DNA from 3 places in the Streptomyces sp. NPDC006925 genome. Region 1 is predicted to be linked to each of the others. Evidence: riboswitches for the same ligand, from Rfam matches in the RefSeq annotation. Region 1 holds a riboswitch; each other region holds the start of a gene.

Region 1 (9,924 bases):
ACCTGTGGATGCACTTCACCCGCATGTCGTCGTACCAGAACGCGCCGGTTCCGACGATCGCCCGCGGCGAGGGCGTCTACATCTACGACACCGACGGCAAGCGCTACCTCGACGGTCTGGCGGGCCTGTTCGTCGTACAGGCGGGACACGGCCGCGCCGAACTGGCCGAGGCCGCCACCAAGCAGGCCCAGGACCTCGCCTTCTTCCCCATCTGGTCCTATGCGCACCCCAAGGCCGTCGAGCTGGCCGAGCGCCTCGCGCAGCACGCCCCGGGCGACCTGAACAAGGTCTTCTTCACCACCGGCGGCGGCGAGGCCGTCGAGACGGCGTGGAAGCTGGCCAAGCAGTACCACAAGCTGACCGGCAACCCGCTCAAGCACAAGGTCATCTCCCGCGCCGTCGCCTACCACGGCACCCCGCAGGGTGCCCTCGCCATCACCGGCCTGCCCGCGCTCAAGGCCCCCTACGAGCCGCTGGTCCCCGGCGCGCACAAGGTGCCCAACACCAACATCTACCGCGCCCCGATCCACGGCGACGACCCCGAGGCGTTCGGCCGCTGGGCCGCCGACCAGATCGAGCAGCAGATCCTCTTCGAGGGCCCGGAGACCGTGGCCGCGGTCTTCCTGGAGCCGGTGCAGAACGCGGGCGGCTGCTTCCCGCCGCCGCCCGGATACTTCCAGCGGGTCCGGGAGATCTGCGACCAGTACGACGTGCTGCTCGTGTCGGACGAGGTGATCTGCGCCTTCGGACGGCTGGGCACCGTCTTCGCCTGCGACAAGTTCGGCTACGTACCCGACATCATCACCTGCGCCAAGGGCATGACCTCCGGCTACTCGCCGATAGGGGCCGCGGTCATCTCCGACCGGATCGCCGAGCCCTTCTACCACGGTGACAGCACCTTCCTGCACGGGTACACCTTCGGCGGCCACCCGGTCTCGGCCGCGGTCGCGCTGGCCAACCTCGACATCTTCGAGCGCGAGGGCCTCAACCAGCACGTGCTCGACAACGAGGCCGACTTCCTCAGCACCTTGCAGAAGCTGCACGACCTGCCCATAGTCGGCGACGTGCGGGGAAACGGATTCTTCTACGGCATCGAACTCGTCAAGGACAAGGCCACCAAGGAGACGTTCACCGAGGAGGAGTCCGAGCGCGTCCTGTACGGCTTCCTGTCCAAGGCGCTCTTCGAGAACGGCCTCTACTGCCGCGCCGACGACCGGGGCGACCCGGTCGTCCAGCTCGCCCCGCCGCTGATCTCCGACCAGAAGGTCTTCGACGAGGCCGAGCAGATTCTCCGCTCCGTCCTCACGGAGGCGTGGACGAAGCTCTGAGCCGCACCCGCGGCGCGACACCTTCGGGAGCACCGCACAGGGCCGCACGAGGGGTGGGGGCATCGATCCAGTGACCGATGCCCCCGCCCCTCGTTTCACCCTCCAGAGGGAATGACGGCTCGCGATGTTGAGTGGAGGTGCCCCATGGCCGCCCCGCCGGACGACGTGCTCTGGGCGCGAGGACTGCACTACGCCCACGACGGCTCACCCGCGCTGCAGGGCGTCTCGCTCGGCGTCCGGGAAGGCGAGATCCTCGCCGTCACAGGGCCGCGGGGCAGCGGGAAGACCACACTGCTGCGCTGCATGTCCGGCCAGGTGCTGCCGGACCAGGGCGAGGTGTGGTTCAACAGCGCTCCCGTGCACACCCTCGGCCGGGCAGCGCGCGAGCGGCTGCGGCTGCACCGCTTCGGCTGGATCGACAGCACCCCGCGTCTCATCCCCGAACTGACCGCCTGGGAGAACGCCGCGCTCCCCCTCCTGCTGCAGGGCGACGGATACCGCACGGCTCGCAGCACGGCATGCTCCTGGCTGGAGCGGCTGGACGTCGCGGACTGCGCCGGAAAGCGACCGCCCACGCTCCGCCAGGCCCAGCGCCAGCGCATCGCCGTGGCCCGGGCGCTGGTCCACTCCCCCACGGTGCTCTTCGCCGACGAGCCCACGGCACCGCTGCACCAGACCGACCGCGCCCAGGTGCTGCGGGCGCTCAGCGCCGCCGCCCGCTCGCAGGGCATCACGGTCCTCCTCGCCGGGCACGACTTCGCACTCGACCAGGCGGCACGCACCGCGGAGGCGACCGGTGCCGCGCTCGCCGACCGCATCGTCGCCCTCGCCGACGGCCGCCGGGCACGCACCCCCGCGCCCGGCGGGCCGGCCGCAGTGTCCGCAGGACCGGAAGGCGCGGCAGCGTGCTCACTCTCCGTCTGACGCTCACCGCGACGCCCGCGGCGCTGCTGCTCCGCCTGCTGCTGGTGTGCGCCTCCGCCGGCGGCGGCCTGCTGCTGCTCGCCGCGCTCTCCTACGCCCTGGAGCACCCCGGCCACCGGGCGGCCGTCCTGATGCGACTGCTGTGGTGCCTGATCCCGCTCGCCGCCACCGCGCACCTGGCCGCGGTCCTCGGGCGCACCGAACCGCGGGCCGAGACCCGGCTCGGCCTGCACGCCGCCGGGCTGGGGCCCGCCCGGCTGCCGCTGCTGGCCGCACGCACCGCAGCGGTACCCGGCCTGGCGGGCAGCGCGCTGACGCTGCTGCTGACCGTACGGGGAGGCGTCGAGAGCGCGAGCGGCTCGCTGTCGGTACTGAACCTGCCCCGCCCGTCGGCCCTGCTGCCGCTGCAGGGTCCCCCGCTCCCCGTCCCCGCCGCCGTGACGCTGCTGAGCGCGCTCCCGGTGGTGGCCGCCCTCGCGGCCGCCTGGGGTGCCCGGCCCGGCGCCGCCGCACCCGCGCCCCCGGACACCCGGCGCTTCGCGGACAGCCGCCGGGACGCGGCCCGGCGGCGGGACGGTACGGGCACCTCGCGCCGCGCCGGACTGCTGCGCAGCGCCCTGCACACAGTCTCCGGCCTGCTGACCGGCGCTGCGGGCCTGCTGCTGGCGGCGCATGCGGCGCGCGGCACCGGCCGCGGCGCCTGGGACCCGGCGGAATCCCCCGGCGCCGGGGCGGGCTCGCCGTTCGCCGCCGGGTGGGCCCTCGTCGCAGTGGGCCTGGTGGTGGCCGGCCCCGGGCTGGTGGCGTTGAGCGGTCATCTGCTGGGCGCCGCGCGACCGGGCCCGGTGCGGCTGCTGGCCGGCCGCTCCTTGGTCCGCGAAGCGGCCTTCGTCGGGCGCCCGCTGGGTGCGCTGAGCGCGGTGGCCGCGGCGCTGCTGGCGGTCTTCCGGGCCCACCTGACCGGGGCGGGGGTGCCCGCTCCGGGCCCGCTGGTGGGGCTCGCCGCAGCCCTGACCGGATGCTGCGCGGTCGCGGCCGGGCTGGCGGCGCTCGCCCGGGTCCGGCGCGCCCGTGCCCCTGTGCGGGAGCTCCTGGACCGGCTCGGGGCGCCGCGGCAACTGGGCCGGGGTGTGGCGCTGCTGCGGGCCGCTGCCGTAGCGGCGGTGTGCGCGCCGCTCGTGGCGGCTGCCGGGCTGTTCACGGCGGTGCCTCCGGGCTGACCGCTCCTGCGGCTACCGGGTCCGGCCCGAGCCGGGCGAAGGGCCGCGTCCCGGGCTCGCCTTCCGCGGCGCGGGGGTGTGGCGTGCGTCCGGAGCGCCGTGCGGGGCCCCCAGGGCGACCACCTCCCGCGGGTCGAAGACGACCCCCACCTCGGCTCCCTCCTGCGGCGCGTCCCGCAGCGTGCAGGCGGCCTCCAGAGGCGGTCCCGCGTCCGGACGCAGCAGCACGGTGACCGTGGAGGCGTCCCCGCCGCGGAACGTGCGCGCCTCCACCGTGCAGCGCAGCCCCTCCCCAGGCTCGCGCAGCAGCACACCGCCGGGGCGCACGAGCACGTGGCCGCCGCCCCGCGGGGTGCCGTCCGGAACGGGCAGCTGCCCCCAGACCGTGTCCGCGGTTGTGCCGTCGACGGTGGCCGGGGTGATGTTGTCGAAGCCCAGGAAGCGGGCGACGAACTCGGAGGCGGGGCGCTGCCAGACCTCCAGCGGGGTGCCCGCCTGGGCGATGCGGCCACGCTCCATCACCACGACCCGGTCGGCGAGCGCGAACGCCTCCCCATGGTCGTGGGTGACGGCGAGCACCGTCGTACCCAGCCTGCGGAACAGGCCGCGCAGCTCGACGACGAGGCGCTCGCGCAGTCCGCGGTCGAGCTGGCCCAGCGGCTCGTCCAGCATCAGCAGCCTCGGCTCCGGAGCCAGCGCGCGGGCCAGCGCGACCCGCTGCTGCTCGCCGCCGGAGAGCGCGGTCACCGCCCGTCGCCCCGCGCCCGGCAGCCCCACCAGGTCCAGCAGTTCGGCGACCCGGCGGTCGGCCTCGGCGCGGCCCATGCGGTGCATACGCGGTCCGAAGCCGATGTTTCCGGCGACGTCGCGCTGCGGGAAGAGCTGGTGGTCCTGGAACATCAGGCCGACGCCCCGCCGGTGCGGCGGCACGCCGGTCTGGTCCTGCCCCGACAGCAGCACCCGGCCGCTGCGGACCTCCTGCAGCCCCGCGACGACGCGCAGGAGGGTGGACTTGCCGCTGCCGCTGGGCCCCAGGACGCAGACCGTCTCGTGTGCGGCCACCTCCAGGTCGACCGCGTCCAGCGCGGTCCGCTCGCCGAAGCTCACGGTCACTCCGTCCAGCCGCAGCATCTACAACTCCCTCCGGCCGTCGGTTCGCACCCGCTCCAGCGCGAGCAGTACCCCCGCGCAGACGAGCATGAGAAGCGTGCTCAAGGCCATGGCCTGGCCGTAATGTGCCTCCCCGGCCCGCCCCAGCATCCGGGCCACCGCGACCGGCAGGGTGGGCGCGTCGGGCCGGGCGATGAACACGGTCGCGCCGAACTCGCCCAGCGAGACGGTGAAGGCGAACCCGGCGGCTACCAGGAGCGCGCGGCGCACCAGCGGGAAGTCGACCTCCCGCCAGGCCCGCAGCGGGGAGGCGCCCAGCACGGCCGCGGTCTCGCGCAGCCGCACGTCCACGGCACGCAGCACCGGCAGCATGGTGCGGATGACGAACGGCACGCCGACCAGTGCCTGGGCCAGCGGCACCAGGATCCAGCTCGACCGCAGATCCAGCGGCGGCTCGTCCAGCGCGACGAGGAAGCCGAAGCCGACGGTGACGGCGGAGGTGCCCAGCGGGAGCATCAGCAGCGCGTCGAAGCCCCGCACCAGCCGACCGGCCCGCCGGGTGAGGGCGGCGGCGGCCAGCCCGCCCACCACCAGGGCGATGGCCGTCGCCACGGCGGCGTAGGCCAGTGAGTTGCCGATGGCCTCGACGGGCGCGACGACGAAGGTCGCGCTGTCGGAGTGGGCGCCCAGCGCGCGGAAGAAGCCGAGGCCGTATCCGTCGGGTCCGTCGAGTGCCCGCTGGACCAGCACGAGCAGCGGGACGACCGTCAGCACGAGCATCACGCCCAGCACGGTGCCCACCGTCGTCCACTGTCCGGGCCTTGCCGGACGGCGGGCGGTGTGCTCCGCGGGTACGAGGCTGAGCGCGCTCTCGCGCTTGCGCAGCGCCCAGGCGTGCACGGCCAGCAGGGCGGCGACGGCGGCGAGTTGGGTGAGCGTCAGCACGGCGGCGGTCGGCAGGTCCAGCAGGGTGGCGGTCTGCCGGTAGATCTCGACCTCCAGCGTGGCGTATCGCGGCCCGCCCAGGACCTGGATGACGCCGAAGCTGGTGAAGGTGAACAGGAAGACGATCAGCGCGGCGGCCGCCACGGACGGCGCCAGCGCGGGCAGGGTGACCCGCCGCCAGGCGGTGAACCGGCCGGCGCCCAAAACGCGTGCGGCCTCCTCCTGGCGCGGGTCGAGCTGCGACCACAGGCTGCCGACGGTGCGCACGACAACCGCGTAGTTGAAGAAAACGTGCGCGAGCAGGATCGCCCACACGCTGGTGTCCAGCCGTACCCCGAACCAGACGTCCAGTGCTCCCCCACGCCCGGCCAGCGCGAGGAAGGCGGAGCCGACGACGACTGTCGGCAGCACGAACGGCACCGTCACCACGGCGCGCAGCAGCCGCTTGCCCGGAAAGTCGAACCGCGCGAACACGTAGGCGCCGGGAAGGGCCAGCGCGAGAGTGAGCACGGTGGAGACCCCGGCCTGCCACAGCGTGAACCAGAGCACCCGGAGGATGTCGGGATCGCCGAGCACCTGGACGATCCGGCCGGACTGCCAGCTGCCGCCCTCGTGCAGCCCCCGGAAGACGATCGCGGCCACCGGGTAGCCGAAGAAGAGCGCGAAGAACGCCGCCGGGACGGCCATCAGTGCGAGCCGCACGCCGGTGCCGCCGCCGCGGTTCGCGGCGGCGGACGGTCGCGCGGTGGGGCCGTCCGGGGCGCCGGGAGTCACCGGCCCCTCCGGAGAGTCCGGGAGGGCCCGGGCCGCGGCGTCGCGGGCGGCTACTTCACGGCGAGCGACGTCCACGTCTTGATCCACTGCTCGCGGTGTTCCGCGATCTTCCGCGGGGCGACGGTGGCGGGGTCGTCCACGGTCTCGCCGTACTTGGTGAACAGCTCCGGCAGCCGGGCGTCCTCGCGGACCGGGTTGACGAACATCTTCAGCGGCAGGTCCTCCTGGAACCGCTTGCTGAGCAGGAAGTCCAGCAGCGCCTGCCCGCCCTCGGTGTTCTTCGCGCCGCGGAGCAGCCCGGCGTACTCGGTCTGCCGGAAGCAGGTCCCCTTGGCCACGCCCGTCGGTGCCTGCTCGGGCGGGTTCTTCTCGCCCATGACCTCGGCGGGCGGGCTGGAGGCGTAGGAGACGACCAGCGGCTTGTCGCCCTTGCCCTTGCCCTCGCGGGAGCCGCTGAAGCGGTCGTTGTAGGCCTGCTCCCAGCTCCCGGCGACCTCGGCCCCGTTGGCGCGCAGCTTCTTCCAGTAGTCCTGCCAGCCGTCCTCGCCGAACTCGGCGACGCTCGCCAGCAGGAACGCCAGGCCGGGAGAGGAGTTGGCGGCGTCCTCGGTCACCAGCAGGTCCTTGTAGCGGGGCTTCGCCAGGTCCTGCAGGGTACGCGGCGGGTCGAGCTTCTTGTCGGCGAACCACCGGCGGTCGTAGTTGACGCACACGTCGCCGGTGTCCACCGGGGTGACCCGGTGCTTCTCCGAGTCCGCCTGCAGCCGCTCGGGCACCTTCGCCAGGCCCTCGGCCTCGTAGGGGGCGAAGACGCCCTTGTCCAGCGGGCGGGAGAGCAGCGTGTTGTCGACGCCGAAGAAGACGTCGCCCTGCGGGTTGCCCTTGTTGAGCACGGCCTGGTTCACGGCGGCACCCGCGTCGCCGCCGCGCAGCACCTCGACCTTGTAGCCGCTGCGCTTCTCGAAGTCCTTCAGCACGGACTTCGAGACGGCGAACGAGTCGTGGGTGACGAGAGTGACCGTCTTGGAGTCCGCGCTGTCGTCCGAGCCGCCGCATGCGGTGGCCAGAACTGCGAGGGTGAGGACAGCGGTGGTTACGGCGGCAGCCCGCCGTGCGTGCTTTTTCATCAGTGCATCGACTTCCTACCCGGCATGACCCGGGCGAGGTTCGAGGGTCTGCGACACATACGGGGCGTACGGCCGCACTCTCAGCGCTGTGAGCGCTCCCCTGTCGGCTGTTCGGTTGTGCGGGCCGCACCGGGCGGCCCGTTCGAACACTACCAGTCAGGCGTCAGCGTTCGGTTGCCGCGAGCTGGCCGCACGCACCGTCGATCTCCTGACCCCGGGTGTCCCGTACGGTCACGGGTACACCGTGCGACTCCAGCGTCCGCACGAACGCGGCCTCGTCCTCGGGACGGGAGGCCGTCCACTTGGAGCCGGGCGTCGGGTTGAGCGGGATGAGATTGACGTGCACCCGCTTGCCCTTGAGTAGCCGGCCCAGCAGATCGGCACGCCACGCCTGGTCATTGATGTCCTTGATCAACGCGTACTCGATGGAGACCCGGCGCCCGGACCTGGCCGCGTACTCCCAGGCGGCGTCGAGCACCTCTCGCACCTTCCACCGGGTGTTGACCGGCACCAGGGTGTCCCGCAGTTCGTCGTCGGGCGCGTGCAGGGAGAGCGCCAGCCGGCATTTGAAACCCTCGTCGGCGAAGCGCAGCATCGCGGGCACGAGACCGACCGTGGAGACGGTGATGCCGCGCTGGGACAGCCCGAGGCCGTCCGGCTCGGGGTCGGTCAGCCGCCGGATGGCACCGACCACCCGCTTGTAGTTGGCCAGCGGCTCGCCCATCCCCATGAAGACGATGTTCGACAGCCGCGCCGGCCCGCCGGGCACCTCGCCGTCCCGCAGGGCGCGCATCCCGTCGACGATCTGGTGGACGATCTCCGCGGTGCTCAGGTTCCGGTCCAGACCGGCCTGGCCCGTGGCGCAGAACGGACAGTTCATCCCGCAGCCGGCCTGCGAGCTGATGCACATGGTGACCCGGTCCGGGTACCGCATCAGGACGGACTCCACGAGCGTCCCGTCGTGCAGCCGCCACAGCGTCTTGCGCGTGGCGTCGTCGTCGCAGCTGATGTGCCGCACCACACTCATCAGGTCGGGCAACAGCCCGGACGCCAGCTTCTCGCGGGCAGCGGCCGGGATGTCGGTCCACTGCTGCGGGTCGTGCGCCAGCCGCGAGAAGTAGTGCTGCGAGAGCTGCTTGGCGCGGAAGGGCTTCTCGCCGAGCTCCACGACCGCCGCACGGCGCTCCTCGGGAGCGAGGTCGGCAAGGTGGCGGGGCGGCTTCTTGGCGCCGCGCGGGGCGACGAACGTGAGTTCTCCGGGTGCAGGCATAGCCGTACCAGTGTCGCAGATCATCTTGGCGTGCCGCTGGTCAGCGGGGCAGGGGCCGGCCGCCCCCGGTCGTCGGCCGGCGTCGCCGGTCGGCACCACCCGGCCCGAGAGCCGCCCCCGGGGTGCGGAGGTGGTGGAGGCCGGGCGGTCGGGAGAAGAGGCCGAGGACCCCGGACAGGACCGGCCTGGGTCAGCGCATGGCGACGCGGCTGGTGCAGATTGCGATGAAGGCCCGGGACAACTCGGCGCTCGGCCGCTTCTGGGCGGAGGCGCTCGGCTGGTCCGTGGCGGATGACGGTCCGGAGGTGGCCGACGTCGACCCCCGGCTTCAGTCACCCCTGCCCCGTCGCCCTCTGCGTGGACGTCCTGCGCGTCCCCGAAGCCAGGACGGGGAAGAACCGGGTGCACGTGATCTCGCCACCGGCTCTGCCGCCCGCCGGGCGGACCTGACCGCGCGCCTCCGGGAACTCGGCGCGACTGCCCGCCGACGTGGGCCAGGGCGACGTCCCCGGACGGACCTCGCCGACCCGGGGGTCAACGGGTTCCGCATTCTCCGGTGTGACACCTGTGCTCCACGTCCCGCGAGTGCGGACGCTCGCGGGACCTCCCGGGCCGGGGCGGTCTCAGCCCGCGCCGACGAAGACCACCAGCAGCAGCCAGACCACCGGCGCGGTCGGGAGCAGCGAGTCGAGCCGGTCCATGATGCCGCCGTGCCCGGGCAGCAGGGTTCCCATGTCCTTGATGCCCAGGTCGCGCTTCATCATCGACTCGCCCAGATCGCCCAGGGTGGCGCTGACCGCGACCGCGAGGCCCAGCAGCAGGCCCTGCCACCAGCGCCCGTCGTCGATCAGGAACTGCGTGCACAGGGCACCCGCCGCCATGGCGAAGGCCACCGCGCCGACCAGTCCCTCCCGCGTCTTGCCGGGACTGATCCGGGGGGCCAGCTTGTGCCGCCCGAACCGCCAGCCCACCGCGTAGGCGCCGGTGTCGCTGACCACGGTGAGGATCAGGAACGTGAGCACCCGCCAGGGTCCGTCGTCCGCCGCCAGCATCAGGGCGACGAAGGTGGCGAGGAAGGGCACGTAGAAAGCGGCGAAGAGGGCCGCCGTCACATCCCGCAGGTAGTCGGCCGCAGGCTGCGTCATGCGCCAGGCCAGCACGGCCAGCGCCGTGAGCGCCATGGCGATCCAGGCGCCCTCCGCGCCCCGCAGATAGCCGGCGACCGT
Region 2 (9,924 bases), on a different contig from region 1:
CCGGACGCCGGTGGCCGGTTCCGGGAACCCGCCGCGGGTGACCGGTCCTGTGCTCCGGACGCCGCTGACCGGCTCCGCCGATCCGCGGCGGGTGACCCGTCCTGGCGTCCGGAGTCCGGTGCCCCGGCCTGCGGGCCACGGGCCGGTGGCCGACGGCGGACCGGGGTGCTGCGGCGGCCCCGCTTGGTGGGCCCCCAGGGCTTCAGCACCGAGATGACGGTCATGAACGTGTAGGCGCTCAGCGAGACGAGCGGCGGGATCACCAGCTCGTACGGCAGGATCGGGCGCCCCGCGGCCACGTCGGCGACCGTGCTGTCGATCCGCGTCCGGAAGAGGAGCACGCTGGCCAGGGTGGCGGCCAGCGTGAGCCAGAACTTGATCCACACCCACCAGTACCGCGCCAGCCCCCAGCGGGTGCCCACCGACAGCAGTACGCCGCTGGCCAGGGTGACCAGCGCGAGCGGGGCCAGCAGCCAGTCGGCGAAGACCTTCATCGAGCGGTAGGATGCCTCAGCCGCGGGGCCGGACCCGGTGAGGGCCGCGGTGAGGCCGAGCGCGAGCAGGCACAGCGTCATGCCGAGCCAGCCGGCCGAGGAGCAGACGTGGAGCGCGAGAGTGCCTCTGCGGGCACGTCGGGACAGTTGCCGCATACCGTCGACTGTGCCGCCGTCCGGCGTCCGGGGCGTCCGACAGCGGGAGTATCGCAGGCTACTCGGCTCCGAGTACGCGGCGCCGCGCGGCGTACGCGTTGCCCGGGGGTGGTCGGCGTCCGTGCCGGCGGCGTCCCGATGCCCGCGACAGCGCGGCGCCCGGGCCGGCTGCGGGGTCGGCAGCAGACCTGCGCCCGGCGTCCCGTGTCCGGCGTCCCGCGCCCGCGGTCCCGTGTACGGTCCCGTGTCCGGCGCCCGCGCCCCGGCGCCCGCGCCCCGGCGCCCGCGCCCCGGCGTCCCGCACCCGCACCCGCGCCCGGCAGCGGACCTTACCGGCGTCCGGCGTCCGCCCGCACCCGCGCCCGGCAGCGGACCTTACCGGCGTCCGGCGTCCGCCCGCACCCGCGCCCGGCAGCGGTCTCCACCGGCCTCCGGCGTCCGTGCCCCGGCCCGGGACCCCGGTCGCCCGCCGCCCGTACGATCGCCGGTATGCATCCGGCTCAGCATCCGAATCCGCGACCGACGCCGGGAGAACGCCGCTCCCGGCTCCATCTCTTCGACCTGGACGGCACCCTGCTGTACGGTTCGGCGGCCTCGGTGGAGATATCCCGGCAGCTCGGGGTCGACGTCGAGATCCGGGAGCTCGAACGGGCTTTTGCGGAACGGAAACTGACACCGCCGGAGTTCGCCCTCCGGGCGTGTGCGCTGTGGTCGGCACTCAACGACGAGATCGTGTCCGCCGCCTTCTCGGCCGCGCCGTGGCTGACGGGCATCCCGGAGGTGTGGGCCGGACTCAGGGCGGAGGGCGAGCGGTGCGCCGTGATTTCCCTCTCGCCGGATTTCTTTGTGCGGAGACTACAGGATTGGGGGGCCGAGGTTACCCACGGTTCGCGGTGGCCGGAGGTTCCGCGCGCAATTCCGAACGGAAGTACGAAGTATCCGGCGCGTCCCCTCGATCCGGCCGGGATTCTTTCGCCCTCGTCGAAGGTGAAGATCGCGGAGGAGCTCTGCGCCCAATTCGGGCTCCGGCTGGCGGACTGCGTGGCGTACGGGGACTCCCTCTCCGACGCGGAGCTGTTCGCCGCAGTGCCGGTCTCCGTGGCGGTGAACGCCGATCACCACGTCCGCTCGCTCGCCTCCCACCACTACACCGGAAGTGATCTCCGGGAGGCCCACGGGCTCGTCTCCGCGGCACGGTAATTCCCGCACGGGTTCCGAATGGCGGAATTCGCGGGAACCGCGAACGGGGGTTGTGGCGTGAAGGCTTCACGGTATGGTCGGGTCCCTCCCGCATCGTGCGGTAAGGAGTGCAAAGCGTTCTGAGCACGGTGTTCGCAGGGGGCGGTTCACCGGAACTTTCGGAACACGGATGTGCACAGAACGTCCGGAAGAGGTACGAGGCGAGGCGAGCATGACCACCATGTCGGGCAGCGACGGTGCGTCCGCCGGTGGCAGCGGCGGACGGGGATGGTTCACCCCGGCGTCCGATGCCGCACCCGCGGAGCGCCCCGCGCCAGGCGCACCTGACGCGGTACCGTCCCAGCAGACCGCGGGGACGGCCGCACCGGAACCGGAACACGAACCGGAACCCGAACACGCGCACGAGCCGGAGGCGGCTCCCGAACCGCTGGCGGCGGCCTCGGCGGCCTCGGCGGCCCCGGCGGCCGCCGGCGGGCGGACGGCTCCCGCAGCGTCCGCGGAGCCCGCGGGCGACCAGCTAGGCGACTCCGAACTGATCGGGGCCTCCATGGCGGAGCTGGAACGTTCCGCCGACTCGGCGACCGCCTACTTCTACGCGCTGCTGTTCGTCCAGTACCCGCACCTGCGCGAGATGTTCCCGGCCGCCATGGACGGCCAGCGCGACCGGCTCTTCCGCGCGCTGCTGACCGCCGTACGCCTCTTCGACGACGGCAAGCTGCTCGGCGACTACCTCGCCGGGCTGGGCCGGGGCCACCGCAAGTACGGCACCCTGCCCGCCCACTACCCGGCAGTCGGCGAGTGCCTGATGGCCGCGATCGCGCGCTACGCACCCGACACCTGGGGCCCGCGCACCGAGGCGGCCTGGGTGCGCGCCTACACCGCGATCTCCCAGACGATGATCGACGCGGCGGCCGAGGACGAGCGCCGGGCGCCCGCCTGGTGGGACGCGGAGATCGTCTCGCACGAGCTGCGCACCTCGGAGATCGCCGTGATCACGGTGCGTCCCGACCAGCCGTACCCGTTCCGCGCCGGGCAGTACACCAGCTTGGAGACGCCCTGGTGGCCCCGGGTGTGGCGGCACTACTCGTTCGCGTCCGCGCCCCGCCCCGACGGCCTGCTGACCTTCCACGTGAAGTCCGTGCCCGCCGGGTGGGTCTCCACGGCGCTGGTGCAGCGCGCCCGCCCCGGCGACGTGCTGCGGCTCGGCCCGCCCGCGGGCTCGATGCTCGTCGACCACGAGGCCGACAGCGGGCTGCTCTGCCTGGGCGGCGGGACCGGTATCGCGCCCATCAAGGCGCTGGTCGAGGACGTGATCAGCCGGGGAAGGGCGCGCCCGGTCGAGGTCTTCTACGGAGCCCGCACCGACCACGACCTCTACGACCTGGAGACGATGCTGCGCCTCCAGGACCGCCACCGGTGGCTGTCGGTGCGCCCCGTCGTCGCGGCGGGCGCGGCCTCGGCCGCCGAGGCGCTCGCGGGCGAGCTCCCGGACGCGGTACGCAGATACGGCCCCTGGCCCGCGTACGACGGCTACCTCTCCGGGCCGCCCGGAATGATCAGGACCGGGGTCGAGACGTTGCGCGGGCTCGGGATCCCGACGCACCGAATACGGCACGATTCCCTCGACGAACTGGTCGTACAGGGGGCGTAGGTGGTGGGGTGTTCGGATCGCGGCTGCTGCCGGGAGCCGGTCACCCGGGGCGGGTGGTCCGGGGCCGGCCGCGGGGCAGCCGATCCGGGTGACCGGTCGAGGAAAGGGACGAGTGGCGGCGTTGAGTGACGCGAACGGATACGGCGACGGTTCCGCGGGGCACGCGGCGGGTGGGGGCCCCGGGGCCGACCAGCATCCCGGCCCGCCGCGGCGGTTGCCCGGCAGCGACGGGGAGCACGCGCTGCAGCAGCGGACCGGTTCGCAGGAGCGCGCCGAGCGGTTCTACCAGGACCAGGTGCTCGACCATCTCAACGAGCGGATGCGGGAGTTCACCCAGCAGCAGGAGATGTTCTTCCTCGCCACGTCCGACAGTCGCGGCGAGTGCGACAACAGCTTCCGCGCCGGGCCGCCCGGGTTCCTGCGCGTGCTGGACGAGCGGACGCTGGTCTTTCCGGAGTACCGCGGCAACGGGGTCCACGCCAGCCTCGGCAACATCGAGGAGAACCCGCATGTGGGCCTGCTCCTCGTCGACTTCCTCCGCGCCCGGATCGGTCTGCACATCAACGGCCGCGCCCAGGTGCTGGACGACGCGGAACTGCGCCCCTCGGTACCGGATCTGCCACAGGACCCGATACCCGGTCGGCGGGCCCTGCTGTGGGTGCGGGTCGAGGTGGAGGAGGCGTACATACACTGCGCCAAGCACATCCCCCACCTCCAGAAGGCCACGCGTCGCCCGGCGCGCGAGTGGGGCACCGACGACTACAAGCGCAAGGGCGGCGACTTCTTCGGAGCCGCCCGGGACGCCCGGGAGGGTCATCGCGAGGTGACCGCCCCCGCGGGACCCCCGTCGCCTGGGCCGGTGTCCCCGGCGGTGCCCGAGGCGCCGCCGACTCCCACCGCCTCATCCGTATCGGCCTCCCCGCCCGCGCCGCCGACTCCCACGGCCTCACCCGTATCGGCCTCCCCGCCCGCGTCGGAACTTCCGGCCCCCGCCCCGGCCGTACCCGCCGCCCCACCGGTGCCGGCGTCCGGCGGTTCGGCCCCGCTGCCCCCGCAGGCACCACCGGCCCCGGCGTCCGCACCGGCCCCCGTGCAGGCGCGTACCGCAACCCGGGAACCGGCAGCTCAGCCGGAGGCCCGCACGGGGCGCGACGGGGAAGCCGAGGACGACCGCCCGCCCGGTACCGAACCCGCCGCCGCACCGGAGGACGAGGCCGCGCGGGCGGCCGCCCTCCCGCCGCTGCCCCGGCGGCGACAGCCCGCCGCCGCGACGGTTCCGGCCGCCTCCTCAGCGGTCTCGGCCGCCATCTCGGCGCGCTCGGGGAGCGCCGGGTCCGCCGAGCACGCCCGCGACGTCTCCGCCTGGCGGCTGGAGGCCGAGCGGGCACTGGCGGAGGCGCAGCGGCGCGGCCGCCAGGAAGCGGAGCCGAGCGAGCCACGGGAGCCCGCGCCCTTCCAGGGCTGGTTCGGCTAGCGCGCGGAAGCGGGCGGCGCCCGGCGGGTCCGGGCGGCCCGGCGGGTCCGGGCCCTGGCGGGTCCGCGCGGCCCCGGCGGGCCCGGGCGGCCTCCGGCGGAGGTCAGCGGAGGTCGGGCGCGAGCAGCGCCTGGATCCCCTCGATGTTCGCGGCGAGATAGGCCCGCAGTCTCGGCGGGACGACCTCCACGGAGTTCAGGGCCTCCGGGGTGAAGGGGAGCCGTACGATCTCGTACTCTCCTTGCGGCTCCTCCACTTCGGGTCCGTGCCGTAGGCGCGGGTCGAGCGAGACGAGCCTGCACACGAAGAAGTGCTGTACCTTCACTCCACCCGGTGTCTCCGCAGGGTCACTCACCGTGTCCACGAAGGCGGGCACCGCATCGGTGATCGCCGCGCCCAGTTCCTCGGCCACCTCACGGTGCAGGGCGTCCTCCACGGTGCGGTCCACGCCGGGCTCGACACCGCCTCCCGGTGTGATCCAGTACGGCTCCTGGCCGGGCTTGGTGCGTTTGATGAGGATCAGTTCCACGGTGGGCGCCGGACCCTCCCCGGCGGTGAGGAGGATGGCGCGGGCAGTCCGCTTGACCACGGGGCGTTCGACGAACATGCAGGAGATTTGGCCCGCATCGCCGCGCGTCAAACCCTCCGCTTCCCTCACTGTGCGTGTCAGGTCAGAACATCGCTCAATAGGTCCGTATCCATAAGTGATTGGACACTGACGTTGAGTCAACTATTCTTGTCGTCCGCGCCGCCGCGCGCATCGAGCCGGGCGGTTCGTGGCAGGAGGGGGGAGCCACGAACCGCCCTCGCGGCTCCCGCCCCCGCTCTACCGGAGTACGGGTCTCACGGGGCCATCGGCAGATACACCCGGTTGCCCGCCTCGGCGAACTCGCGGGACTTCTCCGCCATCCCGGCCTCGACCTCCTCCATCGTCGCGCCGTGCCGCTCGCGGATCTCCTGGGAGATCTTCATGCTGCAGAACTTCGGGCCGCACATGGAGCAGAAGTGCGCGGTCTTGGCCGGTTCCGCCGGCAGCGTCTCGTCGTGGAACGAGCGGGCCGTGTCCGGGTCGAGCGCCAGATTGAACTGGTCCTCCCAGCGGAACTCGAACCGGGCGTCCGAGAGCGCGTCGTCCCAGTCCTGCGCCCCCGGGTGGCCCTTGGCCACGTCCGCGGCATGGGCGGCGATCTTGTAGGTGATCACACCCGTCTTGACGTCGTCCTTGTCCGGCAGCCCCAGGTGCTCCTTCGGAGTGACGTAGCAGAGCATCGCGGTGCCCCACCAGCCGATCATCGCCGCGCCGATGCCGCTGGTGATGTGGTCGTAGGCGGGCGCGATGTCCGTCGTCAGCGGACCCAGCGTGTAGAACGGGGCCTCCTCGCAGACCTCCTGCTGGCGGTCCACGTTCTCCTTGATCTTGTGCATCGGCACATGGCCCGGACCCTCGATCATGGTCTGCACGTCGTGCGCCTTGGCGATCCGGTTGAGCTCGCCCAGGGTGTCCAACTCGGCCATCTGCGCCGCGTCGTTGGCGTCCGCGATCGACCCGGGCCGCAGCCCGTCGCCCAGCGAGAACGTCACGTCGTAGGAGCGCAGGATCTCGCACAGCTCGCTGAAGTGCTCGTACAGGAAGCTCTCCCGGTGGTGCGCCAGGCACCACGCGGCCATGATCGAGCCGCCGCGGGAGACGATGCCGGTCTTGCGGCGCGCCGTCAGCGGGACGTAGCGCAGCAGCACCCCGGCGTGCACCGTCATGTAGTCGACGCCCTGCTCGCACTGTTCGAGGACAGTGTCCTTGTAGACCTCCCAGGACAGCTCCTCCGCCTTGCCGTCCACCTTCTCCAGCGCCTGGTACAGCGGCACCGTGCCGATGGGAACGGGGGAGTTGCGCAGCACCCACTCGCGGGTGGTGTGGATGTTGCGGCCGGTCGAGAGGTCCATGACGGTGTCGGTGCCCCACCGGGTCGCCCACGTCATCTTCTCGACCTCCTCCTCGATGGAGGAGGTGACGGCGGAGTTGCCGATGTTGGCGTTCACCTTCACCAGGAAGTTCTTCCCGATGATCATCGGCTCGGTCTCCGGATGGTTCACGTTGGCGGGCAGCACGGCCCGCCCCGCGGCGATCTCGTCCCGGACGAACTCGGGGCTGCGGTTCTCGCGGAGGGCGACGTACTCCATCTCCGCGGTGATCTCGCCCCGCTTCGCGTAGCCGAGCTGGGTGACGGCCGCGCCGTTCCGGCCGCGGCGCGGCTGGCGCGGGCGGCCCGGGAAGACCGCGTCGAGCCCCGCCAGATCGTCGGCGCCGCCGCGGACGACTCCGCCGCGCGGGCTGGTGTGCTTGAGGCCGTCGTCCTCGGGCCGCAGTTCGCGGCCCGCGTACTCCTCGGTGTCCCCCCTCTGGACGATCCAGTTCTCGCGCAGCGGCGCCAGGCCGCGGCGCACATCGGTGTCGATCTCGGGGTCGGTGTACGGCCCGGACGTGTCGTAGAGCGTCACGTCCCTGCCGTTGGTGAGATGCACCCGTCGGACGGGGACCCGGATGTCCGGGCGCGATCCCTGCAGATATCCCTTGTGCGAGCCGAGCGCTTTGCCGGCCGGGGCCGCTGCTGCGTTCTCGGCGTTCTCGGCGGTTCCGGCCTCCTCGGCCTTCTCGGCGCGCGCGTGTGCATCCTGCGTGGTCATGAGACCCACTCCCTACGCCGGCATTACCCGGTAACAGGTTCGGCGGTCGGCGCAGCCGGTTCCGTGGTTCCTTCCACGGAGGTCAGCGCCCTCTCAGCCCCGTGCTCGGAGCTCCCGCGATGTGCAAAGGCGCCTCTACGCTAACGGCACACGGCCCGGACTGAACACCCCGCCCGGCCGTTCTTGCGATGATCGGGCGGTGACCCACACCGACCCCGCCGTCCCCGCACCCGAACCCGGTCGTGCCCACGGGCACGGCCCCGGACCCGGCCATGCGCCCGCCCATCACCGTGGGCACGGGCAAAGCCACGGCCACGGGCACGGGCAAGGCCACGGCCAGGGCCACGGGCACGGGCACGGCCAGGGCCACGGGCAAAGCCAGGGCCACGGCCACGGGCACAGTCACAGTCACAGTCACGGGCCCGCCGAGCCGGTCTCCCGCCATCTGCGGAAGGTCATCGCGGCGGTGCTGGTGCCCTTCGCGGCGGCCGTGCTGGCCGGGCTGGTGGTGCTGTGGCCAGGCGGCGTGCCGGGGCACCAGCACGACCACTCCGGAGTCGGCTTCGACCGGCCCACCTTCACCGCCAAGGTCGTGGAACTGGCCGAGGTGGACTGCGGCAAGGCCAACGTCCGGCAGCCGCCCGGCTCCTCGGGCGGCGGTTCCTCCGGGCAGGGCGACGAGGGCGGGGCGCACGGGCCTTGCCGGAAGGCCACCGTCGAGATCACCGAGGGCAAGGACAAAGGGCACACCTTCACCGAGGTCGTCCCGCCCGACGCCACCCGCAGCTACTCCGTGGGGCAGGGCGTCGTCGTCGCCTACGCCGCGAAGGCGCCGCGCGATCTCCAGTACAGCGTCGTCGACACCGACCGCGATCTGCCGATGGTGCTGCTGGCCGGCCTCTTCGCGCTCGTGGTGGTGCTCGTGGGGCGGCTGCGCGGAGTGCTGGCGCTGGTGGGGCTGGTCATCAGCTTCGCCGTGCTGACGCTGTTCATCCTGCCCGCGATACTGCAGGGTTCCAATCCGCTGGTGGTCGCGGTGGTCGGCGGGAGCGCCATCATGCTGGCCACGCTGTATCTGTGCCACGGCCTGTCCGCCCGCACCTCGGTCGCGGTGCTGGGCACCCTGGTGTCGCTGCTGCTGATCGGGCTGCTGGGCTCGTTGTTCATCGGCTGGGCCGGACTGACCGGCAACACCGACGACCAGACCGGTCTGGTGCACGGGCTCTACCCCGGTATCGAGATCCGGGGGCTGCTGCTGGCGGGGGTGCTGATCGGCTCGCTCGGCGTGCTCGACGACGTGACGGTCACCCAGACCTCGGCCGTCTGGGAACTCAAGGACGCCGACCCCGGGGCCAGTCGACGCCGGATCTACCGGGCCGCCATGCGGATCGGCCGCGACCACATCGCGTCCGTCGTCAACACACTGGTGCTGGCCTACGCGGGAGCGGCGCTGCCGCTGCTGTTGCTCTTCTCGATCGCGCGCAGCGACGTGACGATGGTCGCCACGAGCGAGGTGGTCGCCGAGGAGATCATCCGTACGCTGGTCGGCTCCATCGGCCTCGTCGCGTCGGTGCCGGTCACGACGCTGCTGGCCGCGCTCGTCGTCTCGGCGGACCGCAGGCGGCCCGAGGCGCCGGAAGCGGCCGATCGTGCCGTAGGGGACACGCCCCGGGGCGTACCCGCTCCGGCATCCGGCGATCCGGTGTCCGGCGCCCCCGCGTCCGGCGCCCCCGCGTCCGGTGGCCGCCTCGCACAGGCCCGCGGCGCCGGGGTCACCGGCGGCCGGGGGAGGCGGCGGAAGCCGAAGTGAGCCGGGGTGCGGGACGGCGCCCGGACTGCCGGTGCGGGTCGTACCGCCGTTCGGGCCGCCCCCCGGCATTCACCGGAGCGGTGCTGCCGACCGCCGTGGAGCCGGCCGGAGCCGCAGGGCCGGTCGAAGGGGGGCGGCCGGGGCGGTGTTGCCCGCCGGAGTGTCGGCGCCGAAGCGGCCGCGTTCGGGGTGCCGACTCGGTACCGCGTCCGCGCCCCGCTCCGACCGCGGACCCGGACCCGGACTCGGGTCAGGGTCCGGACCCTGCGGCGGCTCCGCCGCTCCCGCGGTGCCGTTCCCGTGGGCCCACCGCGGGACGCCGCGGGCCATCGCCGCCCACCGCGGTGTGCGCCCGGTGCGGGCGGGGTTCACCAGCCGCTGCCCGAGGAGCCGCCGCCCTTGAAGTGGCGGACGAGGTAGACGACACCGCCGACCAGGGCGACGAAGATCAGAACCT
Region 3 (9,924 bases), on a different contig from region 1:
CTCAGTATGCCGAGTTGACGTTGTCCATCGAACCGTACCGGTCGGCCGCGTAGTTGCAGGCGGCGACGATGTTCGCGACCGGGTCGTACTGGTCCCAGGCGGTGCCCTCGACATGGTAGGTGTCGAAGGTGGGCTTGATCACCTGGAGCAGGCCCTTGGAGGGCACGCCGTTCTGGGCGTTGATGTCCCAGTTGTTGATGGCGCGGGGGTCACCGGCGGACTCGCGGATGATGTTGCGCTTGATGCCCTCGTAGGAGCCGGGGATGCCGTGCTTGGCCATGATGGCGCGGGCCTCGCGGATCCAGCCGTCCAGGTTGTCCGGGTAGCTGGGCGCGGCGGCGCGCTTGGAGCGGTCGGCCGCGGCCTTGGCGGCGCGCTCCTTGGCGGCCGCTGCCTCGGCCTTCTTCTCGGCCGCGGCCTTGGCGGCGCGCTTCTCGGCGTCGGCCTTGATCGCGGCAGCCGCCTCGTCGGTGCTGGTGAAGCTCTTGGCGGTGGTGGCCGCGTTCTTCACGCTCGCCACCTGCTGGGTGTCGGCGGGCACCGGGGCCACGGACTGCTGCTGGGCGGTGAGGTCCTTGCCCTGGGCGGGCAGCACCGAGGAGTCGGAGCTGAAGGCGACGCTGTCGGCCTGGACCTTCTTCGCCGTGGCCTGGCCGGCGTCGCCGTGGTGCGCGGTGCCGGGGAGGACGGTGAGAGCCAGGGCCGCCGCGCCCGCGGTGCCGATGCCTATGGTCGAGATCTTCTTGGCCTTGGGGCTGAGACTGAGGCTGGAGATGCTGGGCATGAGGAAGTACGGAACCTTTCATCGCTGGCGTCGTGTCGCAGTGGCGGGGAGCCGGGGAGACGCGCCGAGTGCTGATTCGGCGCCGTGCGACGACCGCAATTGTTAAAGGGCCCGTTCTGCGGAATCAAAGGTGTGACGTACTACCCGAATTCGTGGCGGGGGTCGCCGGTGGGCGGGTGTTCCGGAGTTGCATTCCAGGTCGCGCTGCGGATTTCTTTCCACTACGCGTTTTCGTAGGTGACGTGCGTCCTATGGGTGGGGTCACACGCCACCAAGTCGCCTGGTACACCCCGTGATGGGATATGCGCGTCAAGTCGGACATAGTGCGCCAGGGTGCGGCGGGTCGGTCACCCGGAGAGCTGCCGGGGCAGCCCCCGGGTGCGGCCCTGCGCGGAGCCGCCGGGCGCCGGGGCCGGCTGCCGGACTCCGCAGCGGACCGGGTGCCGTCCGCGGAGCTTCCGGGGCTGCGAAGGCCCGAGCCGGTCGCGGAGGAGAACTGCCGGGGCCGGAGGAGGAGCCGCGAGGCCCCGAGGACTCCGCGAAGGCCCGACGGGGACCGACGCAGTACGCGGGAGCCGCGACAGCCCTGGCACGGGCCCGGGCCGCGCCCGACGTGGGCTCAGCGCAGCCAGATGGTGATCGACGAGCCGCGGGGTGCCTTCTCGCCACCGTCGGGGGACTGGTTGAAGACGGTGTCCCCGAAGAAGATGCGGCGCACCGTCACCTCGAAGCCCGCACCCTCCAGCTTCTCGGTGGCTTCGTCCTCGCTGCTGCCCTCCACGTCCGGCACCTCGATCATGTCGGGGCCCTTGGAGACCGTCAGCGTCACCGTGTCGCCCTCGGCGGCCCGGGCGCCGTCGGTCGGCGACTGGCGGGCGATGCTGCCCTTGTCGTGCTCGGAGTGGACGCGCTCGGTGGCGATCCGGACCTTCAGGCCCGCGTCCTCCAGCTCCTCGGTCGCGTCGCTCCGCTTGTCGCCGACCACATCGGGCACCTCGACCGGCGCCCCCTTGGAGACGGTGAGGGCCACCGCGGCGCCCGGCCTGCGCTTGCTGCCCGGCTCGGGGTCGGTGGCGAGCACGGAGCCCCGCGCGGTCTTCTCGTCGAACCGCCGCTCGACCGTCCCCGGCTCCAGTCCGGCGTCCTTGAGCTTGCGGCGGGCGTCCGACAGCGGGGTGTCCTTGAGATCGGGCACCTTCACCACGTGCGGGCCGCGCGAGACGGTCAGCGTGACCGTGCCGGTCTTGCGGACGCGTTCACCCGGCTCCGGGTCGGTGCCGATGACGTGGCCGCGCTCGACCCGCTCGCTGAAGTCCTCCGTCACCTTCACATCCAGTCCCGCCTCCGAGAGCGTCTTGGTCGCCTCGGCGCGGGTCTCGTCCAGCACCGCGGGGGTCCGCACGAACTGCCCGGAGTTGACGTACCAGATGCCCGTGCCGACCAGCGCCACCAGCAGCACGGCCAGGGTCACCAGCACCCAGCGCGGCTGCACCCTCCGCCGCCGTCCTCCGGAACCCGCGTCGGAGCCGCCCGGCGGGTCGGACGGCGGCGGCGACAGCAGCGCCGTGCGGTTGAGATCCGCGTCCGGGGCCGGGTCGGCGGCGGGACCCCCAGCGGGGCGCGGGATCACATAGGTGTCGGCCTCGGTTCCGGCGGTGGCGTGCGCGGCCGCGGCGGCGATGTCTCCGGAGATCCCCGAGACCCCCGAGCGTCGCGCCGCGTCCTCGGCCGGGCCGGTGCCACCCTGTGTGGCCTGCGGCGGGACCGCGTCCAGCTCCTCGTCGGTCAGCTCCGCGCGGACCGTGCGGGCCCGCGCCAGCAGGGCGACCGCGTCCTCGGGGCGCTGCTCGGGCGTGCGCGCCGTCGCCAGCGCCACCAGGCCGTCCAGGGCCGCCGCCATCCCCGGCACCGCGGCCGAGGGCGCCGGCATGTCCTTGTTCAGATGCTGGTAGAGCACCTGCGCGGGCGAGCCGCCCGAGTGCGGTTTGCTGCCGGTGAGCATCTCGTAGAGCATCACGCCGCACGCGTACAGGTCCGTACGCGGCGTGGCCGTGCCGTCCTCGATCTGCTCGGGCGCCAGATAGGAGACCGTGCCCAGGATCGAGTCCGTCGTCGCGGAGGTCTGGCTGTCCACCGCCCGCACCAGGCCGAAGTCGGCGACCTTCACCCGGCCGTCGTCCCCTATCAGCACGTTCTCCGGCTTCACGTCCCGGTGCACGAGACCGGCCCGGTGCGCCGCTCCCAGCGCCGCCAGGACCGGCTCCAGGACGTCGAGTGCCGCCCGGGGGCGCAGGGCGCCGCGGTCCCGCAGCACGTCACGGAGCGTGCAGCCCTCCACGTACTCCATCGCCAGATAGACGTAGGTGCCGTCGGTGCCCTGGTCGAAGACCCCGACCACGTTGGCGTGCGCCAGCCGGGCCGCGGACTTGGCCTCCCTGATGAAGCGGGTCACGAACGTCTCGTCCGCGGAGAGGGAGGTGTGCATCACCTTCAGGGCCAGCACCCGGTCCAGGCGGGTGTCCACCGCGCGGTAGACGGTCGCCATGCCGCCGATGGCTACCCGCGCGTCGACGCGGTACCGGCCGTCGAGCACCTGCCCGACCAACGGGTCTCCTCGTCCGGAGGCAGGCGACGGGTCCTGGAGGGTGGTGTCCATTGCGCCGAGTTTACGAGGGCGGTGCGGCGGCGGGGCCGCGCGGTTGCGGGTTGCCGCTGTTCTGGGGCCGAACGGTGACACTCCGTGGTGCCCGACCGAGGGATGGGGCGGCGCCGCCGGGGCGGCAGCGGGCCCTCAGCCGAAGGCCGGGCGCTCCGGGTCCAGCGCCGCGACGCCCTCGGTGGGCGACGACGCCTCGGCGAAGTGGCGGCGCGGGATGCGGCCCGCGCGGAAGGCGAGCCGCCCCGCCTCGACCGCGTGCCGCATGCCCTCCGCCATCAGCACCGGCTCCTGGGCCCGGGTCACCGCCGAGGCGAGCATCACCGCGGCGCACCCCAGCTCCATGGCCAGCGCCGCGTCCGAGGCCGTACCGGCTCCCGCGTCCAGGATCACCGGCACGCCCGCGCGCTCGGTGATGAGCCGGAAGTTGTGCGGGTTGCGGATGCCCAGTCCGGACCCGATGGGGGAGCCGAGCGGCATGATCGCCGCGCAGCCCGCCTCCTCCAGCTTCCGCGCCAGCACCGGGTCGTCGTTGGTGTACGGCAGCACCGTGAAGCCGTCGTCCACCAGCGTCTCGGCGGCCTCCAGCAGCTCGACCGGGTCCGGCAGCAGGGTGCGCTCGTCGGCGATGACCTCCAGCTTCACCCAGTCGGTGCCCAGCGCCTCCCGCGCGAGCCGTGCGGTGAGCACCGCCTCACCCGCGGTGTAGCACCCGGCGGTGTTCGGCAGCACGCGGATGCCGTGCCTGTTCAGCACCGACAGCACGGAGCCGCCCACCGAGGGGTCCAGGCGCCGCATCGCGACCGTCGTCAGCTCGGTGCCGGAGGCCAGCAGCGACCGTTCCAGGACGTCCAGGCTGGGCGCGCCTCCGGTGCCCATGATCAGCCGGGAGGTGAAGGCGGTGTCGCCGATGGTCAGCGGATCGTCGGCCATGGCGGCTCAGCCTCCTTGGACTGCGGTGAGGATCTCGACGCGGTCGCCCTCGCCGAGCGGGGTCTGAGCCCAGCGGCCCCGGGGGACCACGTCCTCGTTGAGCGCCGCGGCCACCCCGCTCGGCGCGGCGGTGAAATCGGCCACGAGCCGGTCGAGGGTGAGACCCGCGGTCACCCGGCGGGGCTCGCCGTTGACCGAGACGGTCGTCGTCGGGGTGGAGGTCATACGGGCTGCTCCTGGGTCGCGCGGGAGTCTGCGGAGGCGAAGCGCTGCGGTGCGAAGGGCCGGGCCGGTGCGGGCAGCTCGCCCGTGGCCAGCAGTTCGGCGAGCACGTCGCCGGTGACGGGGGTGAGCAGGACGCCGTGCCGGTAGTGGCCGGTGGCCAGGTGGAGTCCGGGCAGCGCGGTGGGCCCCAGCAGCGGTGCGTTGTCGGGGGAGCCGGGGCGCAGTCCGGCGCGGGTCTCGGCCAGTGGCAGTTCGGTGACGCCGGGCACCAGTTCGTGCGCGTCGCGCAGCAGCTCGTAGACGCCGCCCGCGGTGACGGTGGTGTCCCAGCCCAGTTCCTCACTGGTGGCGCCGACCACCAGCTCGCCGTCCGCACGCGGCACCAGGTAGAGCGCGCCGCCGCGGACCACCGCGCGGACCGTGCGGGAGAGGAAGGGGCCGGCCGTACCGCCGGGCATCCGCAGCCGCAGCACCTGCCCCTTCACCGGGCGCACCGGGGGCGCCACCGACGGGGGCAGGCCCTCCAGGCTGCCGCTGCGGGCGCCCAGCGCGAGCACCGTCTGCTCCGCGCGCAGCTCGGTGCCGTCCGCAAGCGCCGCCCCTGCGGCGCGGTCCCGGTGGTGCAGGAGCCGCACCGCGCGGGAGCACCGGAAGGCGACTCCCGCGCGCTCGCAGGCGCGCAGCAGCGCCGCGGCCAGTCGCCGGGGGTCGATCTGGTGGTCGCCGTCCACCCGGGTTCCGCCGCGCACCGAGGGCGCCAGCATCGGCTCCAGGCGGCGGCACTCGCGGCCGGTCAGCCACTGCGACTCCAGCCCGCACCGCTGCTGGAGCGTGTGCAGCTCGCGCAGGTGGGCGCGGTCGTCGGAGTCGAGCGCGACCGCGAGGGTGCCGCAGGCCCGGTAGCCGGTGTCCAGGCCGGAGGCGTCCTCCAGTTCGGCGACGAACTCCGGGTAGCGCGCCGCCGAGGCGAGGTTGAGGTCCAGCAGGGTCTCCTCGCCGTAGTGCAGTTCGGTGACGGCTGCCAGCATGCCCGCCGCCACCTGTGCGGCGCCGCCGCCGGGTTCGGGGTCGGCCACGGTGACCGCCAGGCCGCGCTTCGCGGCCCGCCAGGCCGTCACCAGGCCGATCAGGCCGCCGCCGAGGACGAGCACGTCGGGGCTCGCCGCGTGGGTACCGGTTCCTGTGCCGCGCATGGCGCTGCTGCTGCTCCCTTCGCCGGAATGACCCGGATCAGGTTCGGACGGTCGGAGGCCGCCGCAGCCTCCCTCTCAGCCCGGTGCGTCCGGGCTCCCGCGTATGTCGTGACTACCGCGCCCCACCCTACTGCGGTGCGCGCGGCGCCGGTAAGGCCCGCCGGAGCCCCGCGGCGGGCGGCCCTACGACCGCGACCGGACGCCGTCTCCGTCCGGTGGCCGATGGCTCCGGGAGCCGACCGGCTTACAGTGAGCGATGTGAGCGACAGTCAGAAACAGCAGCGAGTCGTGATCGTGGGCACCGGTATGGCGGGCGTGCAGACCGCCGTGCAGCTCCGCGAACAGGGCTGGCCCGGCTCCGTGCGGCTCCTCGGGGCCGAACCGCACCCGCCCTACGACCGGCCCCCGCTGTCCAAGGCCGTGCTGCTCGGCAGGGGCGAGGAGGCGGAGGTGCCGCTCTTCGACATCGACTTCGCGGCGCTGGGGATCGAGCTGGAACTGGGCCGGACCGCCACCGGGCTGCGCCCCGGCGAGCGGCTGCTGGTCACCGACGCGGGCCCGGTCCACTACGACCGGCTGGTGCTGGCCACCGGCGCCGAGCCTCGCACCCTGCCCGGGAGCGAGGGCGTGCCCGGCGTCCATGTGCTGCGCACCCTGGACGACGCGCGGCGGCTGCGGCCGGTGCTGGCCTCCCGCGGCAGGGTCGTGGTGGTCGGCGCAGGGTGGATCGGCGCGGAGTTCGCGACGGTCGCCCGTGAGTGGGGCTGCGAGGTCACCGTGGTGGAGACCGCCGCCGCACCGCTGCCGGGCGCCCTGCCGGCCGAGGTCTCCGCGCCGATGCGGGACTGGTACGCGGAGGCCGGGGCGACACTGCGCACCGGCGCGGCCGTCGCGGCGGTCGAACGCGGCGCGGTACTGCTCGCCGACGGGGCGCGGCTGCCGGCGGACGCGGTCCTGGTCGGGATCGGGGCCCGGCCCGCCACGGGATGGCTGGCCGGCTCCGGGGTGGCGCTCGGGTCCGACGGCTCCGTGCTGGCCGACGCGCGGCTGCGCAGCTCGGCCCCCGACTGCTACGCGGTGGGGGACTGCGCCTCCTTCCCCTCGGCCCGCTACGGCGAGCGGCTGCTGATCCACCACTGGGACAACGCGCTCCAGGGCCCCCGTACGGTCGCGGCGAACCTGCTCGCCGAGGGGCACGCCGACGGCGAGCCGGAGAGCGTCGCCTACGATCCGGTGCCCTACTTCTGGTCCGAGCAGTTCGGCCGCTTCGTGCAGTACGTCGGCCACCACGCTCCCGGCGACGAGCTGGTGTGGCGCGGCTCGCCGCGGGACCCCGCCTGGAGCGTGTGCTGGCTGCGTGGCGAGCGGCCGACCGCGCTGCTGGCCGTCGGCCGTCCGCGCGATCTCGCGCAGGGCCGGAAGCTGATTCAGCAGGGCACAGCCGTGGACCGGGCCGTGCTGGGCGACGCGGCCGTGGCCCTGAAGAAGGCCGCGCGGTAGTGACCGCCGGTTTCGGATGGCAGTCTGGAACCCGTGACCGAGATTGACGCAAAGACCGACGCGCTCGTCCCCGCCTGGCTCGCCCTCCCCGACGTCGCCGACATGCTCGGCGTCGAGGTGACCCGGGTGCGGCAGCTCGTGAAGGAAGGCCAATTGCTCGCGGTGCGGCGGGAGGCGGAGTCCGGGAACCGGGTGCTGCAGGTTCCGGCCGCCTTCGTCGGCGAGGGCCGGATCGTGAAGGGCCTGGCGGGCACCATCACCCTGCTGCGGGACGACGGATTCAGCGACGAAGAGATGCTCGAATGGCTGTTCACCGAGGACGAGTCGCTGCCCGGCTCGCCGGTGACGGCGCTGCGGGAGAACCGGGGCACCGAGGTCAAGCGCCGGGCGCAGGCACTCGCCGTCTGACCCCGCCGCCCGCGGCGGCGCACCAGCACACCGACAGCACCGGGTGCGTGGACCTCCCGGGGTCCGCGCACCCCCTCCCGGGGGGAACCGCACACCGCCATGTCCCGCATGTCCCGCAGCACCACCACCCCGTCCGCGGCGTCCCCGCGGCCCGCTCCCGCCCGTGAGCGGCTCGCGGAGGCACGGCTCTACCTGTGCACCGACGCGCGCACGGCGCAGGGCGACCTGCCCGCGTTCCTGGACGCCGTCCTGGCGGGCGGTGTGGACATCGTCCAGCTCCGGGACAAGCGGCTGGAGGCGGCCGAGGAACTGGCGCAGCTCGACGTGTTCGCCGAGGCCTGCCGCCGGCACGGGACCCTGCTGGCCGTGAACGACCGCGCGGACGTGGCCCACGCCGCCGCCTCCGAGGTGCTCCATCTCGGCCAGGGCGATCTGCCGGTCCCCGCGGCCCGCGCCCTGCTCGGCGACGAGGTGCTGATCGGCCGCTCCACGCACAGCCCCGCCGAGGCGGACGCGGCGCTGGTCGAGCCGGGCGTCGACTACTTCTGCACCGGTCCGTGCTGGCCGACCCCCACCAAGCCGGGCCGTCCCGCACCGGGGCTGGATCTCGTCCGTCACACCGCCGCCCGTACCGCCGCAGATCCGACGTCTCGGCCGTGGTTCGCCATCGGCGGCATCGATGCGGGCAATCTCGACCAAGTGCTGGACGCCGGGGCCCGCAGGGTGGTGGTGGTCCGCGCGCTCACCGAGGCCGATGATCCCGGGGCAGCGGCCGCCTCGCTGGCCGCGCGGCTGCGGGAGGCGGCTGCCGCGGATGCCCGTCCACCGGCGCCGTGACCGCACCGGCCGCTTAGCACGGGGGGCGGGACTGTCCAACAGGTGGACCTCGGCCATCCGGGAAACGGACAGATCCGCCCGTAACACCCCGGTGTCGAGCCGCTCTGCAGGCCAGGCCGCTAGCCTGCAGATATGGCCATCGGTATCTCAGCTCCCAGGACAGACCGTCCGCCGACCGTGCGTGATCTGCTCGCGAGCGGAGAGCAGTCCTTCTCCTTCGAGTTCTTCGCGCCGAAGACCGCGAAAGGGGAGCGGACGCTGTGGGACGCGCTGCGACGCATCGAGGCGGCGTCCCCGACCTTCGTGTCCGTCACCTACGGCGCGGGCGGTTCCTCACGTGAGGGCACGGTCCGCAACACCGAGCGCATCGCCAACGAGACCACGCTGACCCCCGTCGCACACCTCACGGCGGTCAGCCACTCGCGGGCGGAACTGCGCAACGTCATCGGGCAGTACGCCGACGCGGGCATCCGCAACGTGCTCGCACTGCGCGGCGATCCGCCCGGCGATCCGCTGGGCGAGTGGGTCAAGCACCCCGAGGGGATCGACTACGCCTCCGAACTCGTCGAACTGATCAAGGAGTCCGGCGACTTCTGCGTCGGTGTCGCGGCCTTCCCCGAGATGCACCCGCGCTCGGCCGACTGGGACAGCGACATCCGGCATTTCGTGAACAAGTGCAATGCCGGCGCCGACTACGCGATCACCCAGATGTTCTTCCAGGCGGAGGACTATCTCCGGCTGCGGGACAGGGTCGCCGCCGCGGGCTGCAGTACGCCGATCATCCCGGAGATCATGCCGGTCACGAGCGTGCAGCAGATCGAGCGGTTCGCGCAGCTGAGCAACGCCACGCTGCCGGCCGGGATGATCGAGCGGCTGCACGCGGTCCAGGACGATCCGGCGGCGGTACGCTCGGTCGGGATCGAGTACGCCACGGACTTGTGTGCGAGGCTGCTCGCCGAGGGGGTTCCGGGGCTGCACTTCATCACGCTCAACCACTCCACGGCGACGCTGGAGATCCACCAGAATCTCGGTCTCCGGGAGAGGGCTACCCTGGGCCTTCGCAAGGCTTGAGCCACGGGGCCGCCCAAGGGGCGGCGGGAGCGGAAGAGGGGCGTAGATGGGCTGGACGGTCCTCTATATCGCGTTCGGCATCGTTGCGCTGTGGCTGCTGGGCGAGGCACTGCTCCAGTACAAGGCCCGGCTGCGCTGGCGGTTGCTGGCCTTCACCGGCTTCCTCGGCGTGGTGGCGGGGACGGCGCTGCCGTCGGTCGTCGTGATCGGCCTCGGCATCGCGGCCTTCGCCGTCGGCCAGACCTTCGTCACGCTCTCGGTACGGAGCGGGTTCACCGCCGGGTGGGCACTCGGCGGTGGCCCCGGCTCCAGCCGGC

What was found. A riboswitch is a leader RNA that binds a small molecule or an ion and turns the genes downstream of it on or off. The one in region 1 is predicted to bind thiamine pyrophosphate.
Region 2: another riboswitch for thiamine pyrophosphate. It lies ahead of thiC (phosphomethylpyrimidine synthase ThiC); the one in region 1 lies ahead of ACFYNS_RS19250 (thiamine ABC transporter substrate binding subunit).
Region 3: another riboswitch for thiamine pyrophosphate. It lies ahead of thiO (glycine oxidase ThiO); the one in region 1 lies ahead of ACFYNS_RS19250 (thiamine ABC transporter substrate binding subunit).

What each region holds. Positions count from the first base shown of each region.
Region 1 is NZ_JBIAGB010000013.1:124,152-134,075, reverse strand. Features, by position in the region: gene ACFYNS_RS19275 (aspartate aminotransferase family protein) at 1-1,328, shown strand, start outside; gene ACFYNS_RS19270 (ABC transporter ATP-binding protein) at 1,473-2,252, shown strand; gene ACFYNS_RS19265 (hypothetical protein) at 2,234-3,472, shown strand; gene ACFYNS_RS19260 (ABC transporter ATP-binding protein) at 3,485-4,603, opposite strand; gene ACFYNS_RS19255 (iron ABC transporter permease) at 4,604-6,214, opposite strand; gene ACFYNS_RS19250 (thiamine ABC transporter substrate binding subunit) at 6,352-7,428, opposite strand; TPP riboswitch at 7,424-7,540, opposite strand; gene rlmN (23S rRNA (adenine(2503)-C(2))-methyltransferase RlmN) at 7,592-8,698, opposite strand; partial or broken gene ACFYNS_RS19240 (VOC family protein) at 8,896-9,237, shown strand; gene ACFYNS_RS19235 (phosphatidate cytidylyltransferase) at 9,322-9,924, opposite strand, start outside.
Region 2 is NZ_JBIAGB010000010.1:100,044-109,967, reverse strand. Features, by position in the region: gene ACFYNS_RS16175 (DUF2269 domain-containing protein) at 1-650, opposite strand, end outside; gene ACFYNS_RS16170 (HAD-IB family phosphatase) at 1,140-1,850, shown strand; gene ACFYNS_RS16165 (globin domain-containing protein) at 2,062-3,501, shown strand; gene ACFYNS_RS16160 (pyridoxamine 5'-phosphate oxidase family protein) at 3,614-4,975, shown strand; gene ACFYNS_RS16155 (NUDIX hydrolase) at 5,079-5,582, opposite strand; gene thiC (phosphomethylpyrimidine synthase ThiC) at 5,819-7,657, opposite strand; TPP riboswitch at 7,650-7,785, opposite strand; gene ACFYNS_RS16145 (YibE/F family protein) at 7,857-9,467, shown strand; gene ACFYNS_RS16140 (DUF5326 family protein) at 9,836-9,924, opposite strand, start outside.
Region 3 is NZ_JBIAGB010000002.1:429,602-439,525, forward strand. Features, by position in the region: gene ACFYNS_RS04565 (transglycosylase SLT domain-containing protein) at 2-784, opposite strand; gene pknB (Stk1 family PASTA domain-containing Ser/Thr kinase) at 1,404-3,440, opposite strand; gene ACFYNS_RS04575 (thiazole synthase) at 3,576-4,373, opposite strand; gene thiS (sulfur carrier protein ThiS) at 4,380-4,598, opposite strand; gene thiO (glycine oxidase ThiO) at 4,595-5,791, opposite strand; TPP riboswitch at 5,789-5,902, opposite strand; gene ACFYNS_RS04590 (FAD-dependent oxidoreductase) at 6,014-7,291, shown strand; gene ACFYNS_RS04595 (Rv2175c family DNA-binding protein) at 7,325-7,699, shown strand; gene thiE (thiamine phosphate synthase) at 7,799-8,536, shown strand; gene metF (methylenetetrahydrofolate reductase [NAD(P)H]) at 8,669-9,607, shown strand; gene ACFYNS_RS04610 (hypothetical protein) at 9,654-9,924, shown strand, end outside.